2 regions of the Actinomadura monticuli genome follow, and region 2 is predicted to be linked to the other one. Evidence: riboswitches for the same ligand, from Rfam matches in the RefSeq annotation. Region 2 holds a riboswitch; the other holds the start of a gene.
The links. Region 2 has a riboswitch for glycine ahead of gcvT (glycine cleavage system aminomethyltransferase GcvT). Riboswitches for the same ligand answer to the same signal wherever they lie in the genome.
Positions count from the first base shown of each region.

Region 1 (6,747 bases), on a different contig from region 2:
ATGACGATGTACGCGGCGACCGACAGCGCCACCACGCTGAAGATCGTCCGGGGGCGGAAGCGCTCCAGCCTGGCCGGCGCCGCCTCGGTCTCCGGCTTCAGCTGGACGATCTGCTCCCGGATGCGGGTCAGCAGGTCCCGGTCGCGCCGCAGCGCCTGCCGCGTCGCCCGGGACAGCGCCACCCGCTGCAGCAGCGGCACCGCGCCGCCCAGCGCCTCCTCGCCCAGCACGGACGCGGCGGTCCGCACCGCCCGCTCGGGCCCGGTCCGCAGCGCCAGCGTGGTGAGGAGCTGCGCGAGGTCGAGGCGCAGCGCCAGGTCGCCCGCCGCGGTCTCCCCGGCGTGCAGGTCGGTGACGTAGGGGAGGCCGTCCTCGCCGATCAGCAGCGCGTCCTCCTGCAGCCGGCGGTGCGCGAGCCGGCCGCCCTGCATCGCCCGGAACTGCCGCCACACGTCGGTCAGCAGCTCGTCGGTGATCTCCGCGGCGGGCACGTCGCCGAGCCGCCGCCCCGGCACGTGCTCGTAGGCCAGCAGCGCCGCCTCCGTGCCGACCTCGCAGGTTCCGGTGAGCCGCGGCGTCCGGACGCCCGCCGCGTCCACCGCGTACGCCATCAGCGACTCCTGCTCCAGGGACCGGCGCAGCGACCGCAGCGTCCGCCCGGTCGTGGTGGCGCGCAGCCGCAGCAGCCGCCAGATCCGGTAGAGGAGCCCGGCGGTCTGCTGGTCGCGGTCCAGGACGCGGATCTCCAGGTCCCAGTCGCCGTGCGCGCCCCGCCCGGCGGGGACCCGGCCGCCCGCGGGACGCCCGGCGAGGACGACGCCGTAGCGGCGGCCGGCCTCGGCGTCGTCGGCGGGGTCGTCCAGCCGCGCGCCCCGCACGGGCCGCGGCCCGAGCCGCTCCAGGGCCGCGACGACCGCCGCCCCCGTCGGCCGCGGGTTCGGCGTCCCGACGGCGTACAGGGTGCCGTGGCCGATGGCGCGGCCGAGGAAGTAGGTGGCCGCGAGCGCGGCGACCGAGGCGTAGGACGCGGTGAGCCCGGTCAGCGCCGCCAGCCCGATCATGGTCCAGGTCGCGGCCTGCCAGCGGGAGCGCCCCGCCATCCCGACCGCGCTGACGAACGCGATCACCGGGGCGATGTCGGTGTGCACGGGCGCCGTCTCGGTGCCGCCCCAGATCAGCGAGTCCAGGACGCCGCCGGGCGCCGCCCGCACCACCAGGTCGTCCAGCCCCACCGTGACGCCGAACGCGATCACGGCGGCCAGCAGCGCGATCGCGACCCGGGTGCCGTCCTTGTGGAACAGCCGCTCGACGGCGAACGCGATCGGCACCGCCAGCACCCCGAAGCTCGACACGAGCGTCGCCAGCGTCAGCAGCAGCCGGGGCGCGTGCGCGGTGCCCTGCACGATGTCGGTCTGCAGCCCGTGCGTGGTCTGCTGCGCGATCGACACCAGCAGCATCACCGCGGCCAGCCCCACCAGCGACGCCGCGAACCTGATCGCGTCGGACGGCCGGCGGATCCGGTCCGGCTGGGCGGGCTCGTCGACGGGCACCCCGGCGGCGGTGGCGCCGTGCCGCGGGCGCGCCGCGCCGTCGTGGGTCCGTGTCACGCGGTACCGCCGCCCCGGCCATCCGTCATCGTGATCAGCGTCCCAGAACCGGTCGCGCGCCGTCGAGTGCCGTCCCGGCATCCGGCCCGTCGCGCGCGCACCTCGCAGCCCCATCTCCGCCCCCATGGCCCGAGGTCCGTCTTGTCCCAGGTGAGTGAGCACATCGTACCGGCCGGTACGGTTCCGGCGCCGGAAGGACGCCCCCGTGTCCGCTCCCGGCGGCGGGGGCCGGGACGATCGACCGGGCGGGTCATTGGGTAGGGTTTCGTCCAGGACATGCCGTCGACCCTGGGCGGGAGAGATCCCACGCCGCCAGCGTGGGACGCCGAAGGGGCAACCTCCCCGGAACCTCTCAGGCAAAAGGACCGCTCGGGCGAGGCACCTCTGGAAAGCAGGCGCCGGTCCCCGCACTCGGGGGGCGGCGGCTCACCGAAGGGGAAACCCCGCCGCGCGGGTGAAGCTCTCAGGTGCCGATGACAGAGGGGGAGACGCGCCGCCGGCCCGTGCCGGCGGCGGACCTGAGCGACCGCAGCTGCCAGGAGGCTCTCCATGACCGCCCAGTTCTTCGCCCCCGTGGCCGCGCCGCAGCATCCGCGCTCCGCGTTCGCCGACCGGCACATCGGCCCGGGCCCGGACGACCAGGCCCGGATGCTGGCCGCCATCGGCTACTCCGGCGCGGAGGCGCTGGTCGACGCCGCGGTCCCCGCCGCGATCCGCACGGCCCGCTCCCTGGACCTGCCGCCCGCGCTGAGCGAGACCGCCGCGCTGGACCGGCTCCGCGAACTGGCGTCCCGCAACACCGTGCTGACGTCCATGATCGGGCTCGGCTACCACGGGACGGTCACGCCGGGCGTGATCCTGCGGAACGTCCTGGAGAACCCCGGCTGGTACACCGCCTACACGCCCTACCAGCCGGAGATCTCGCAGGGCCGCCTGGAGGCCCTGCTCAACTTCCAGACGGTGGTCGCCGACCTGACGGGGCTGCCCGTCGCCAACGCGTCCATGCTGGACGAGGGGACCGCCGCCGCCGAGGCGATGGCCCTCGCCCACCGCGTGTCCAAGCGCAAGGAGCCGGGCACGTTCCTGGTCGACGCCGACGCCCTCCCGCAGACGATCGAGGTCGTCCGGACCCGCGCGATCCCGCTCGGCATCGAGGTGGTCACCGCCGACCTGTCCGCCGGACTGCCGGACGGCGACTTCTTCGGCGTGCTGCTGCAGTACCCGGGCGCGTCCGGGGCCGTCCGCGACCTGGAGCCGGTCATCGCGCAGGCGCACGAGCGCGGCGCCAAGGCGGTCGTGGCCGCCGACCTGCTCGCGCTGACGCTGCTGCGCCCGCCGGGCGAGTCCGGCGCCGACATCGCCGTCGGGTCCGCGCAGCGGTTCGGCGTCCCCTACGGGTTCGGCGGCCCGCACGCCGGCTACATGGCGGTCGGCGAGGGCATCCAGCGGCAGCTTCCCGGGCGCCTCGTCGGCGTGTCCGTCGACGCGGACGGCGCCACCGCCTACCGGCTGGCGCTGCAGACCCGCGAGCAGCACATCCGCCGCGAGAAGGCCACCAGCAACATCTGCACGGCCCAGGTGCTCCTCGCCGTGATGGCGAGCATGTACGCGGTCTACCACGGCCCCGAGGGCCTGGCCGCGATCGCGCAGCGCGCGCACCGCCGCGCCGCCGAGATCGCCGCGGGGCTGCGCGCCGCCGGCGTCGAGGTCGTGCACGGCTCGTTCTTCGACACCGTCCTCGCCCGTGTGCCCGGCCGCGCCGCCGAGGTCGTCGCCGCCGCCCGCGAGCGCGGGATCAACCTGCGCCCGGACGGCCCCGACCGGGTCGGGATCGCCTGCGACGAGACCACGCTGCCCGGGCACGTCGCCGCCGTCCTCGCGGCGTTCGGCGCGGCGGCCGCCGACGGCGCCGAGGAGGCGATCCCGGACGCGCTGCGCCGCGAGAGCCCCTACCTGACCCACCCGGTCTTCCACGCGCACCGCTCGGAGACCGCGATGCTGCGCTACCTGCGCCGCCTCCAGGACAAGGACATCGCGCTCGACCGCTCCATGATCCCGCTCGGCTCCTGCACGATGAAGCTGAACGCCACCGCCGAGATGGAGCCGGTCACCTGGCCGCAGTTCGCGGACCTGCACCCGTTCGCCCCGGTCGACCAGGCCGCCGGGTACGTCGAGCTGATCGGCGAGCTGGAGGCCGCGCTCGCCGAGATCACCGGGTACGCGAAGGTCTCCGTCCAGCCGAACGCGGGCTCGCAGGGCGAGCTGGCCGGCCTGCTCGCCATCCGCGGCTACCACGCCTCCCGCGGCGAGGCGCACCGCGACGTCTGCCTGATCCCCTCCTCCGCGCACGGCACGAACGCCGCCAGCGCCGTCATGGCGGGGATGCGGGTCGTCGTCGTGAAGTGCGACGAGGGCGGCAACGTCGCCCTGGACGACCTGCACGCGAAGATCGCGAAGCACGGCGACCGGCTCGCCGCGATCATGGTGACCTACCCGTCGACGCACGGCGTCTTCGAGGAGACGATCACCGACGTGTGCGCGGCCGTGCACGACGCGGGCGGCCAGGTCTACGTGGACGGCGCCAACCTCAACGCCCTCGTCGGCCTGGCCCGCCCGGGCGAGTTCGGCTCGGACGTCTCGCACCTCAACCTGCACAAGACGTTCTGCATCCCGCACGGCGGCGGCGGCCCCGGCGTCGGCCCGATCGGCGTCCGCGAGCACCTCGCCCCGTTCCTGCCCAACCACCCGCTGCGCGCCGAGGCGGGCCCGGACACCGGCGTCGGCCCGATCTCCGCCGCCCCGTGGGGCTCGGCGGGCATCCTGCCGATCTCCTGGGCCTACATCGCGATGATGGGACCGGACGGCCTGCGCGCCGCCACCGAGAGCGCGATCATCGGCGCGAACTACCTCGCCGCCCGGCTCGGCCCGCACTACCCGATCCTCTACACCGGCCGGAACGGCCTGGTCGCGCACGAGTGCATCGCCGACCTCCGCAAGATCACCAAGGAGACGGGGATCACCGCGGAGGACGTCGCCAAGCGCCTCATCGACTACGGCTTCCACGCCCCGACCCTGTCCTTCCCGGTGGCCGGGACCCTGATGATCGAGCCGACCGAGTCCGAGGACCTGGCCGAGCTGGACCGCTTCTGCGACGCGATGATCGAGATCCGCCGGGAGATCCAGCGCGTCGCCGACGGCGGCTACGACCGCGAGGACAACCCGCTGAAGAACGCCCCGCACACGGCCGCGAGCATGGTCTCCGACGACTGGAAGCACGCCTACAGCCGCGAAGAGGCCGCCTACCCCGTCCCGTCCCTGCGCGAGAACAAGTACTGGCCGCCCGTCCGCCGCATCGACCAGGCGTACGGCGACCGCAACCTGGTCTGCTCCTGCCCGCCCCCGGAGGCCTTCGAGGACTGAGCCCGCCCGGCTCCCCGGAACGCCCGCAATTAGTGATCTTGGTGGGGGTTTCGGGGTGTCGTCGCGGGACGCGGCGCGGCCGGGTCGCTAGTCTCTGTGCCGACTTCAGAAACCCCCAGAGGGCAGAGGCCGATGAGCGAGTTGCCGGACGAGACGTCCGACCCGGCGCGGATGTGCGAGGAGGCCCGCGGCCTCGCCGAGAGCGGTGCGGCCGGGCAGGCGGCGCTGCTGTTCGAGAAGGTGCTCGCCATGGGCGAGACGCCCTGCCGGGCGCAGGCCGCGCTCGGGCTCGCCGTCGTCCTCGACGACGCGGGGGAGGTGGAGCGGGCGAGGGAGGCCGACCAGGTCGCGATCGCCACCGCCGACCCCGAGTACGGCCCGCGCGCCGCCTACCACCTGGCGCTCACGCACGAGCGGGCCGGCGAGCCCGCGGACGCGGCGCCCGCCTGGGGCGCGGTGGTCGACTTCGGCAACCCCGCCTACCTGCCGCCCGCCCACCTGGCCCTGGCCCGGATCGCCGACGACGCCGGCGACTTCGACACGGCCCGGGACCACTGGGAGGCGGCGGTCGGGACGGGGGACGCCGAGTACGGGCCGCTCGCCGCGCACGACCTGGCGCAGCGGCTCCTGGAGCGCGCCGACCCGGCGCGCGCCCAGCGGATCCTGACCGCCGGGCTCCGGCTCATCGACCGCGAGGCGGCGCCGTACGCGTACGCGCGGCTCGCCGTCGCGCTCGGCATCTCCTACCTCGACCAGGCGATCGGCGCGTTCGGCGCGGCGCTCGCGGAGGAGCCGTCCGACCCCGAGGCCGGCCCGCTGGCCACCGAGTTGCTGGCGCGGACGCTGCCGCTGCGCGGGCGCGGCGCCGAGGCGGGCGAGGTGTGGCGGCGCGGGCTGGCCGACCCGGGCATCGCGCCGCAGGTGCGGGCGAGGCTGCGCCGCGACTTCGGCGAGGAGGACGGCGAGGCCGACCTGTGGTGGGAGCCGGTCGTCGAGCAGGCCGTGTCGGACGGGACGCTCCCCGCGCTGGCCGGCGAGGCGTTCGGCGCCCTCGACCACATGTACGCGCTGCTCGCCGTCCGGTACGCCGAGCGGCGGGGGGACGAGGCCCACGAGGTGCTCGGCGGCGCGGTGCGGGTCCCGAGCGGCTACCCGTGGGGCCCGCTGCTGCACGAGAGCTTCGCCGAGCGGCTCCGCCTGGCGATGGGCACGACCGTGGCGAACTGGCCGGAGGGCTAGTCGGCGATGCCGCGTTCCGCGATCACCCTGGTGACGCGGGCGCGGACGAGGTACTCGGTGGGGACGGCGTTGCGCGCCCCGAACTCCTCGGCCCGCGCGGCGCCCATGTAGCGGCCGCCGATGGCGGCGGCCCAGCGGCGCATCTCGTCCAGGTCGTCGATGAGGGCGGCCTCCGCCTGGATCTGCACGTACGAGAACGGCGGGACCTGGTCGTCCACGCAGACGGAGACGCGCGGGTCGCGGGCGAGGGCGCGGCCCTTGACCGAGTCGCGCGCCGTGTTGAACAGGAGGTCGTCGCCGTCGAGGACGAACCAGATCGGCGTGACGTGCGGCGTCCCGTCCTTGCGGGTGACGCCGGCCTTGCCGGTGCGGGTGCCCTCCATGACGAACGCGCGCCACTCGGCGTCGGTCATCTTCTCCATGCGGCCAGTCTGCCGCAAAGATCGCCGGACGGTGCGGCTACGGTGAGCGCATGGAGGTC
Region 1 covers NZ_JAXCEI010000021.1:39,128-45,874, reverse strand. Annotated here, with positions in the region: gene SM611_RS32900 (lysylphosphatidylglycerol synthase transmembrane domain-containing protein) at 1-1,607, opposite strand, end outside; glycine riboswitch at 1,891-1,985, shown strand; glycine riboswitch at 1,986-2,097, shown strand; gene gcvP (aminomethyl-transferring glycine dehydrogenase) at 2,157-5,027, shown strand; gene SM611_RS32890 (tetratricopeptide repeat protein) at 5,160-6,266, shown strand; gene SM611_RS32885 (PPOX class F420-dependent oxidoreductase) at 6,263-6,688, opposite strand; gene SM611_RS32880 (alpha/beta hydrolase family protein) at 6,739-6,747, shown strand, end outside.
Region 1: linked by a shared signal. The riboswitch ahead of gcvP (aminomethyl-transferring glycine dehydrogenase) and the one ahead of gcvT (glycine cleavage system aminomethyltransferase GcvT) in region 2 are both predicted to bind glycine.

Region 2 (6,747 bases):
GCGGAGATCCTCGACCCTCCCGAACTGCGCGAGGCCGCCGCCCGCCTCGCCCGCCGCCTCGCGCGGATGTCCGAAACCCTCTGACGGGCGTCAGCATTCGATGACGTTCACGGCGAGGCCGCCGCGCGAGGTCTCCTTGTACTTGTCGAGCATGTCGCGGCCGGTGTCGCGCATGGTCCTGATGGCCTTGTCGAGGGTGACGAAGTGGCGGCCGTCGCCGCGCAGGGAGATGCGGGCGGCGCTGATGGCCTTGATCGCGCCGACGGCGTTGCGCTCGATGCACGGCACCTGGACCAGGCCGCCGACCGGGTCGCAGGTGAGGCCCAGGTTGTGCTCGATGCCGATCTCGGCGGCGTTCTCGACCTGCTCCGGGGTGCCGCCCAGGATCTCGGTGAGGCCGGCGGCCGCCATGGAGCAGGCGGAGCCGACCTCGCCCTGGCAGCCGACCTCGGCGCCGGAGATGGAGGCGTTCTGCTTGAACAGGACGCCGATCGCCCCGGCGGTCAGCAGGAACCGGACGATCCCGTCGTCGTCGCTGGGCAGGAAGCGGTCGTAGTAGTGCAGGACGGCCGGGACGATCCCGGCGGCGCCGTTGGTGGGCGCGGTGACGATGCGCCCGCCGGCGGCGTTCTCCTCGTTGACGGCCAGCGCGAAGAGGGTGACCCAGTCCATGGCGTGGAGGGGGTCGGAGGTCTTCTCGGACGAGAGCTGCCGGTGGAGCTGAGGGGCGCGGCGGCGGACCTTCAGGCCGCCGGGCAGGAGGCCCTCGCGGGCGCAGCCCCGGGTCACCGAGGCCCGCATCACCTCCCAGAGCGCGAGCAGGCCCGCGCGGATCTCGCCGGCGCCGCGGCCGAACGCCTCCTCGTTCTCCAGCATCAGCGCGGAGATGGACAGGCCCGTCTCGCGGCACCGGTCGAGGAGCGCCTCGGCCGTGTCGAACGGGTGGGGGAGGACGGTGTCGTCCGGCTTGATGCGGTCGGCGCCGGCGGCGTTCTCGTCCAGGACGAAGCCGCCGCCGACCGAGTAGTAGACCTTCGAGCGCAGTTCCTCGCCCGGGTCGCCGTAGGCGGTGAAGCGCATGCCGTTGGGATGGCCGGGCAGCGACTCCTTGCGCTCGAAGTGCAGGTGCTCGTTGACCACGAAGGGAATGTCGTGGTCGTTGAAGAGCCGCAGGGCCCCGCGTCCGCGAATGGACGCCAGCCGTTCGTCCACCCGGTCCACGTCGACCAGTTCGGGCTTGTCGCCTTCCAGGCCGAGGATGACGGCCTTGTCGCTGCCGTGCCCCTTGCCGGTGAGGCCGAGCGAACCGTAGAGGACGACCCGGACCGAAGCCGTCTTCTCCAGGAGGCCGTCGCGTTCCAGGCCCCGCGCGAAGCGGTGCGCCGCCGCCATCGGGCCCCCGGTGTGGGACGAGGACGGGCCGATGCCGATCTTGAACAGGTCGAAAACGCTGATGGCCATCGCTACCTCGTTGTAGCTGCGCCCCCTCCCCGGACGGGGGGAGGGGGCGCGGAGACGTCAAAGGTTCGGATACAGGGGGTGCTCGTCGGCGAGCGCCTGCACCCGGGCCGCCAACCCCAGGTCCGCGGAGGACGGCTGCAAGGCCAGCGCGATGATGTCGGCGACCTCGGCGAAGTCCGCGGCGGTGAAGCCGCGGGTGGCGAGGGCCGGGGTGCCGATCCGCAGGCCGGACGTCACCATCGGCGGGCGCGGGTCGTTCGGCACCGCGTTGCGGTTCACCGTGATGCCGATGTCGTGCAGGCGGTCCTCGGCGTCGCGTCCGGTGAGCTCGGAGTCGACGAGGTCGACCAGGACGAGGTGGACGTCCGTCCCGCCGGTGAGGACCTTCACGCCGGCCTTGGCGCAGTCCTCGGCGAGGAGGCGCTCGGCGAGCAGCTTCGCGCCCTCGACGGTGGCCGCCTGCCGGGCCCTGAACTCCTCCGACGCGGCGATCTTGAGGGCGACGGCCTTGGCGGCGATCACATGCTCCAGCGGCCCGCCCTGCATGCCGGGGAACACCGCCGAGTTGATCTTCTTGCCGTACTCCTCGCGGGCGAGGATCAGGCCGCCGCGCGGGCCGCCGAGCGTCTTGTGCGTGGTCGTCGTGACGATGTCGGCGTGCGGGACGGGCGACGGGTGCAGCCCCGCCGCGACGAGCCCGGCGAAGTGCGCCATGTCGACCATGAGCAGCGCCCCGACCGAGTCGGCGATCTCGCGGAACGCCGGGAAGTCGAGCTGCCGCGGGTACGCCGACCAGCCCGCCACGATCATCTTGGGCCGGTGCTCGGCCGCGAGCGCGGCCACCTCGTCCATGTCGACCAGGCCGTCCTCGGCGCGGACGTGGTACGGCACCACGTTCAGCGTCTTGCCCGAGTAGTTCAGCCGCATCCCGTGGGTGAGGTGGCCGCCGTGCGCGAGGTCGAGCCCGAGGATCGTGTCGCCGGGCTGCAGCAGCGCGAAGTACACCGCCGTGTTGGCCTGCGCGCCGCTGTGCGGCTGGACGTTCGCGTGCTCGGCGCCGAACAGCGACTTGGCCCGGTCGATGGCGAGCTGCTCGGTGACGTCGACGTACTCGCAGCCGCCGTAGTAGCGCTTGCCGGGGTAGCCCTCGGCGTACTTGTTGGTCAGGACGGAGCCCTGCGCCTCCAGCACCGAGACGGGCGCGAAGTTCTCCGACGCGATCATCTCCAGCGTGGTCTGCTGGCGGCGCAGCTCCGCGGCGACGGCCTCGGCGACCTCCGGATCGGCCGTCGCGAGGGAGTCGTAGAGGCTCATGCTTCCTCGATCAGCTTCGCGTAGGCCGCCGAGTCGAGCAGGTCGCCCGGCTCGTCGGAGATCCGCACCTTGAAGATCCAGCCCTCCCCGTACGGGTCGTCGTTGATGACCTTCGGCTCGTCCACCACGGCGGCGTTGATCGCGGTGATCTCGCCGCTCACGGGGGAGTAGAGGTCGCTGACGGACTTGGTGGACTCGACCTCCCCGCAGGGCTCGCCCGCCTCGACGGCGTCGCCCTCCGAGGGCTGCAGCTCGAGGTAGACGATCTCGCCGAGCGCGTCGGCGGCGTGCGCGGTGATGCCGACGGTGACGATGCCGTCCTCACCGCCGAGGCCGGACACCCACTCGTGCTCTTCGCTGTAGCGGAGCTGCTCCGGAACGCTCACGATTCTCTCTCCTGTCATGGCGGGGGCCGGGCCGACCCCCACACCCCCGACAACTTCTCATTGATGGTGGGGGCCGACCCCCACACCCCCGGACAACCTTCTCTTAGGGCTCTTTAGGACCGCTTGTAGAACGGCAGTCCGACCACGTCCACCGGCTCGTGCCGGCCGCGGACGTCCACGGCCAGGTCCGTCTCCTCGACGCCGCTGTCGAGGTAGGCCAGGGCGATCGGCCTGCCCAGTGTGGGCGACGGGGCGCCGCTCGTCACGACCCCGCACGGCGTGCCGCCGGACGTGACGACCTGGTACCCCTTCCGGGGCGCGCGACGCCCGCGCGCGACCAGTCCCACGAGCCTACGGCCCGGCGGGGTCTGCGCCTGCGCCGCCAGGGCCGTCCTGCCCACGAAGTCACCCGGCTTGTCCAGCTTCACGACGCGGCCGAGGCCCGCCTCGAACGGCGTCGTCTCGGCGGTCAGCTCGTTGCCGTACAGCGGCATGCCCGCTTCGAGGCGCAGCGAGTCGCGCGCCGCGAGGCCCGCGGGGACGACCCCGTCCACCGCGGCGAGCGCCCGCCACAGCGGGACGGCGTCGGAGGCGTCCACGAACAGCTCGAAACCGTCCTCGCCGGTGTACCCGGTGCGGGCGACCAGCGCGTCGGCGCCCGCGACCCGCCCGGCGAGGATCGCGTAGTACTTGAGGCCGGCCACCGGGGCGTCGGTGAACCCTTCCAGGATCTCCTGCGAGCGCGGGCCCTGGAGGGCGATCAGCGCGTACGCGTCCGACCGGTCGTCGACGGCCGCCTCGAAGCCGGCGGCCCGCTCGGTCAGCGCGTCCCGGACGACGGCCGCGTTGGCGGCGTTCGCGACCACCATCCACGTCTCGTCAGCGAGCCGGTAGACGATCAGGTCGTCGAGGACGCCGCCGTCCTGCCCGCAGATCATGGTGTAGCGGGCCTTGCCGACCGGCATCGGCGACAGGTTCCCGACCAGCGCGTAGTCCAGCGCGGCGCCCGCGCCGGGCCCGGAGAGGAAGATCTCCCCCATGTGCGACAGGTCGAACAGCCCGGCGCCGGTGCGGACGGCCTCGTGCTCGGCCGTCTCGCTCTTGTAGCGCAGCGGCATCAGGTACCCGGCGAAGTCGACGATGTTCGCGCCGAGGTCCCGGTGGACGTCGTGCAGCGGGGTGGTCTTCGGATCGGCGGACATGGGTTCGGCTCCTTCGTCACGGGCGCATGTGGTCCATCGTCCCACTCGCGCACCGGGCGTCTCGGTGCCTCCCCCTCTGTCATCTGCGCCTGAGAGCTTCACCCGCCTGCCGGGCGGGCTTTCACCTTCGGCGGGGGACCCGGGTCCCCGCTTTCCAGAGGTCGCCTGGTCCGTGCGGTCCGTGGGCCTGAGAGGTTCCGGGGAGGAGTTGCTCCTTCGGCGTCCCACACCGGCTGCGTGGGACTCTCCCGCACGGGATCAACGGCTGAACCGCCAATCTAGCAGCGCCCCTGCCCGCCGACCACCCGCCGTCACCCGGGGTTGGAGGACGCCGGCGGCTGCAGCTTCCGCATGCACGTCTTCAGCGCCGCCTTCATCTTCTCCAGGTCCTTCTTGGCGGGCGTCGTCGACGGGTTCGGGCTCGGCAGCCGCACGCCCTGGTCGGTCATGCAGTCGTTGAACTTCTTGGTCACCTTCGACTCCGCGGGCGGCGTCGGCGTGCCGGTGATCCCCTTCGCGGTCGAGGTGCCGGACGGCGCCGAGGCCCCCGGCGAGGAGGGCGCCGACCCGCCCGAGTCCGTGCCGCCGTCATCGGAGCCGCCGCATCCGCCGAGCGCGAGCGTCAAGGCCAGCATCGCTACAAGTCCGCGCTTCAAGGTGAGTACCTCCAATGACGGGGTGAGAACGGCCCATGATGCGCATGTGGCCCGCCGCGCGGATAGTCAACGGCGGGTGAATGCCCGCGCCGCGCCTTAGCAGCCCACCTCAAAGCGGGGCGGCCCGCGGGCGCTGCGGGGATTCCTTGCGGGCTTCAACCGAATGCGGGCGGATCACGTACTCTTTGGTTGGTTACCGGAGATCACCCGCGGTGAGCGCGGGGGCGCGACGTGAAGGGCAAGCGGGATGGTCTACCTGGCAGGAATGCTGATCCTGTTCTTCGGCCTGCTGGTGTCCATCGCGCTCCACGAGCTCGGCCACTTCTCGTTCGCCAAGCTGTTCAAGGTGCGGACGACCCAGTTCATGGTCGGTTTCGGGCCGACGATGTGGTCCCGGCGCAAGGGCGAGACCGAGTACGGCGTCAAGTGGATCCCGCTCGGCGGCTACATCCGGATGATCGGGATGCTGCCGCCGCGCAAGGGCGACGCCCCCGGTCAGGTCCGGCAGGTCAGCACCGGGCCGTGGCAGGGCCTCATCGAGTCGGCGCGCGGCGCCGCGCTGGAGGAGATCCGCCCCGGCGACGAGGACCGCGTCTTCTACGCCAAGAAGTGGTGGCAGAAGCTGCTCATCATGTTCGGCGGGCCCGCGATGAACCTGCTGCTCTCGGTGATGTTCTTCGCGATCCTGCTGATGGGCATCGGGACCAAGCAGTCCCAGCCGGTGATCGGCGAGGTCCTCCCGTGCATGGTGCCCGCGAGCCAGTCGCAGACGACGCAGTGCCCGGCGAACGCGGCGCCGACGCCCGCCGCGCAGGCCGGGCTCAAGGCGGGCGACCGGATCGTGTCGTTCGGCGGCACGAAGATCGACGGCGACTACGAGAAGCTGCGGGTGCTGATCCGCGACAACGGCGGGAAGACCGTCCCGATGACCGTCCAGCGCGGCGGGCAGGACGTGCGGCTGAACGTCCCGATCATCCGCAACCAGATGCACGACCTCGACGACCCCGACAAGATCGTGAACGTGGGCTTCCTCGGCATCACGCCGATCCAGGCGATGGAGCGGCAGGGGCCGGGCGCGGTCGCGAGCACGATGGGCGACCTGACCGCGCGCACCGCCGGGGCGCTGGTGCGGATGCCGCAGAAGATGGTCGGCGTCTGGAACGCGGCGTTCGGCGACGAGAAGCGCGACCCGAACGGCCCGGTCGGCGTCGTCGGCGTCAGCCGGATCGGCGGCGAGGTCGCCGCGTCCAGCGACTACACCGCCGCGCAGAAGGTCTCGTTCTTCGTGATGCTGCTCGGCTCGCTGAACCTCGCGGTCGGGCTGTTCAACCTCGTCCCGCTGCTGCCGCTGGACGGCGGCCACATCGCGGGCGCGCTGCTGGAGGCGGTCAAGAAGGCGTTCGCGAAGATCTTCCGCCGTCCCGACCCCGGGTACGTGGACGTCGCCAAGGCGCTCCCGGTGACGTACGTGATGGCGGTCGTGCTGATCGTCATGGGCGGCCTGCTGATCTACGCCGACCTCGTGAACCCCGTCACCGTCACGGGATAGCGGGCATCTCGCCCGTCTTCAGGAAGCCGTTCAGCGCGGTCAGGTAGGGCGCGATGTCGAGGCCCTGCTCGGCGAGCCACGCGTCCGACCCGTAGGTGCCCGCGTAGCGCTCGCCGCCGTCGCAGATCAGCGTGACGACGCTGCCGCGCTCGCCGCGCTCGCGCATCTGCGCGATCAGC
Region 2 covers NZ_JAXCEI010000005.1:499,309-506,055, forward strand. Annotated here, with positions in the region: gene SM611_RS14220 (helix-turn-helix transcriptional regulator) at 1-84, shown strand, start outside; gene SM611_RS14225 (L-serine ammonia-lyase) at 91-1,461, opposite strand; gene glyA (serine hydroxymethyltransferase) at 1,519-2,775, opposite strand; gene gcvH (glycine cleavage system protein GcvH) at 2,772-3,161, opposite strand; gene gcvT (glycine cleavage system aminomethyltransferase GcvT) at 3,275-4,363, opposite strand; glycine riboswitch at 4,437-4,524, opposite strand; glycine riboswitch at 4,529-4,624, opposite strand; gene SM611_RS14245 (hypothetical protein) at 4,675-4,998, opposite strand; gene SM611_RS14250 (M50 family metallopeptidase) at 5,267-6,568, shown strand; gene cds1 (L-cysteine desulfhydrase Cds1) at 6,558-6,747, opposite strand, start outside.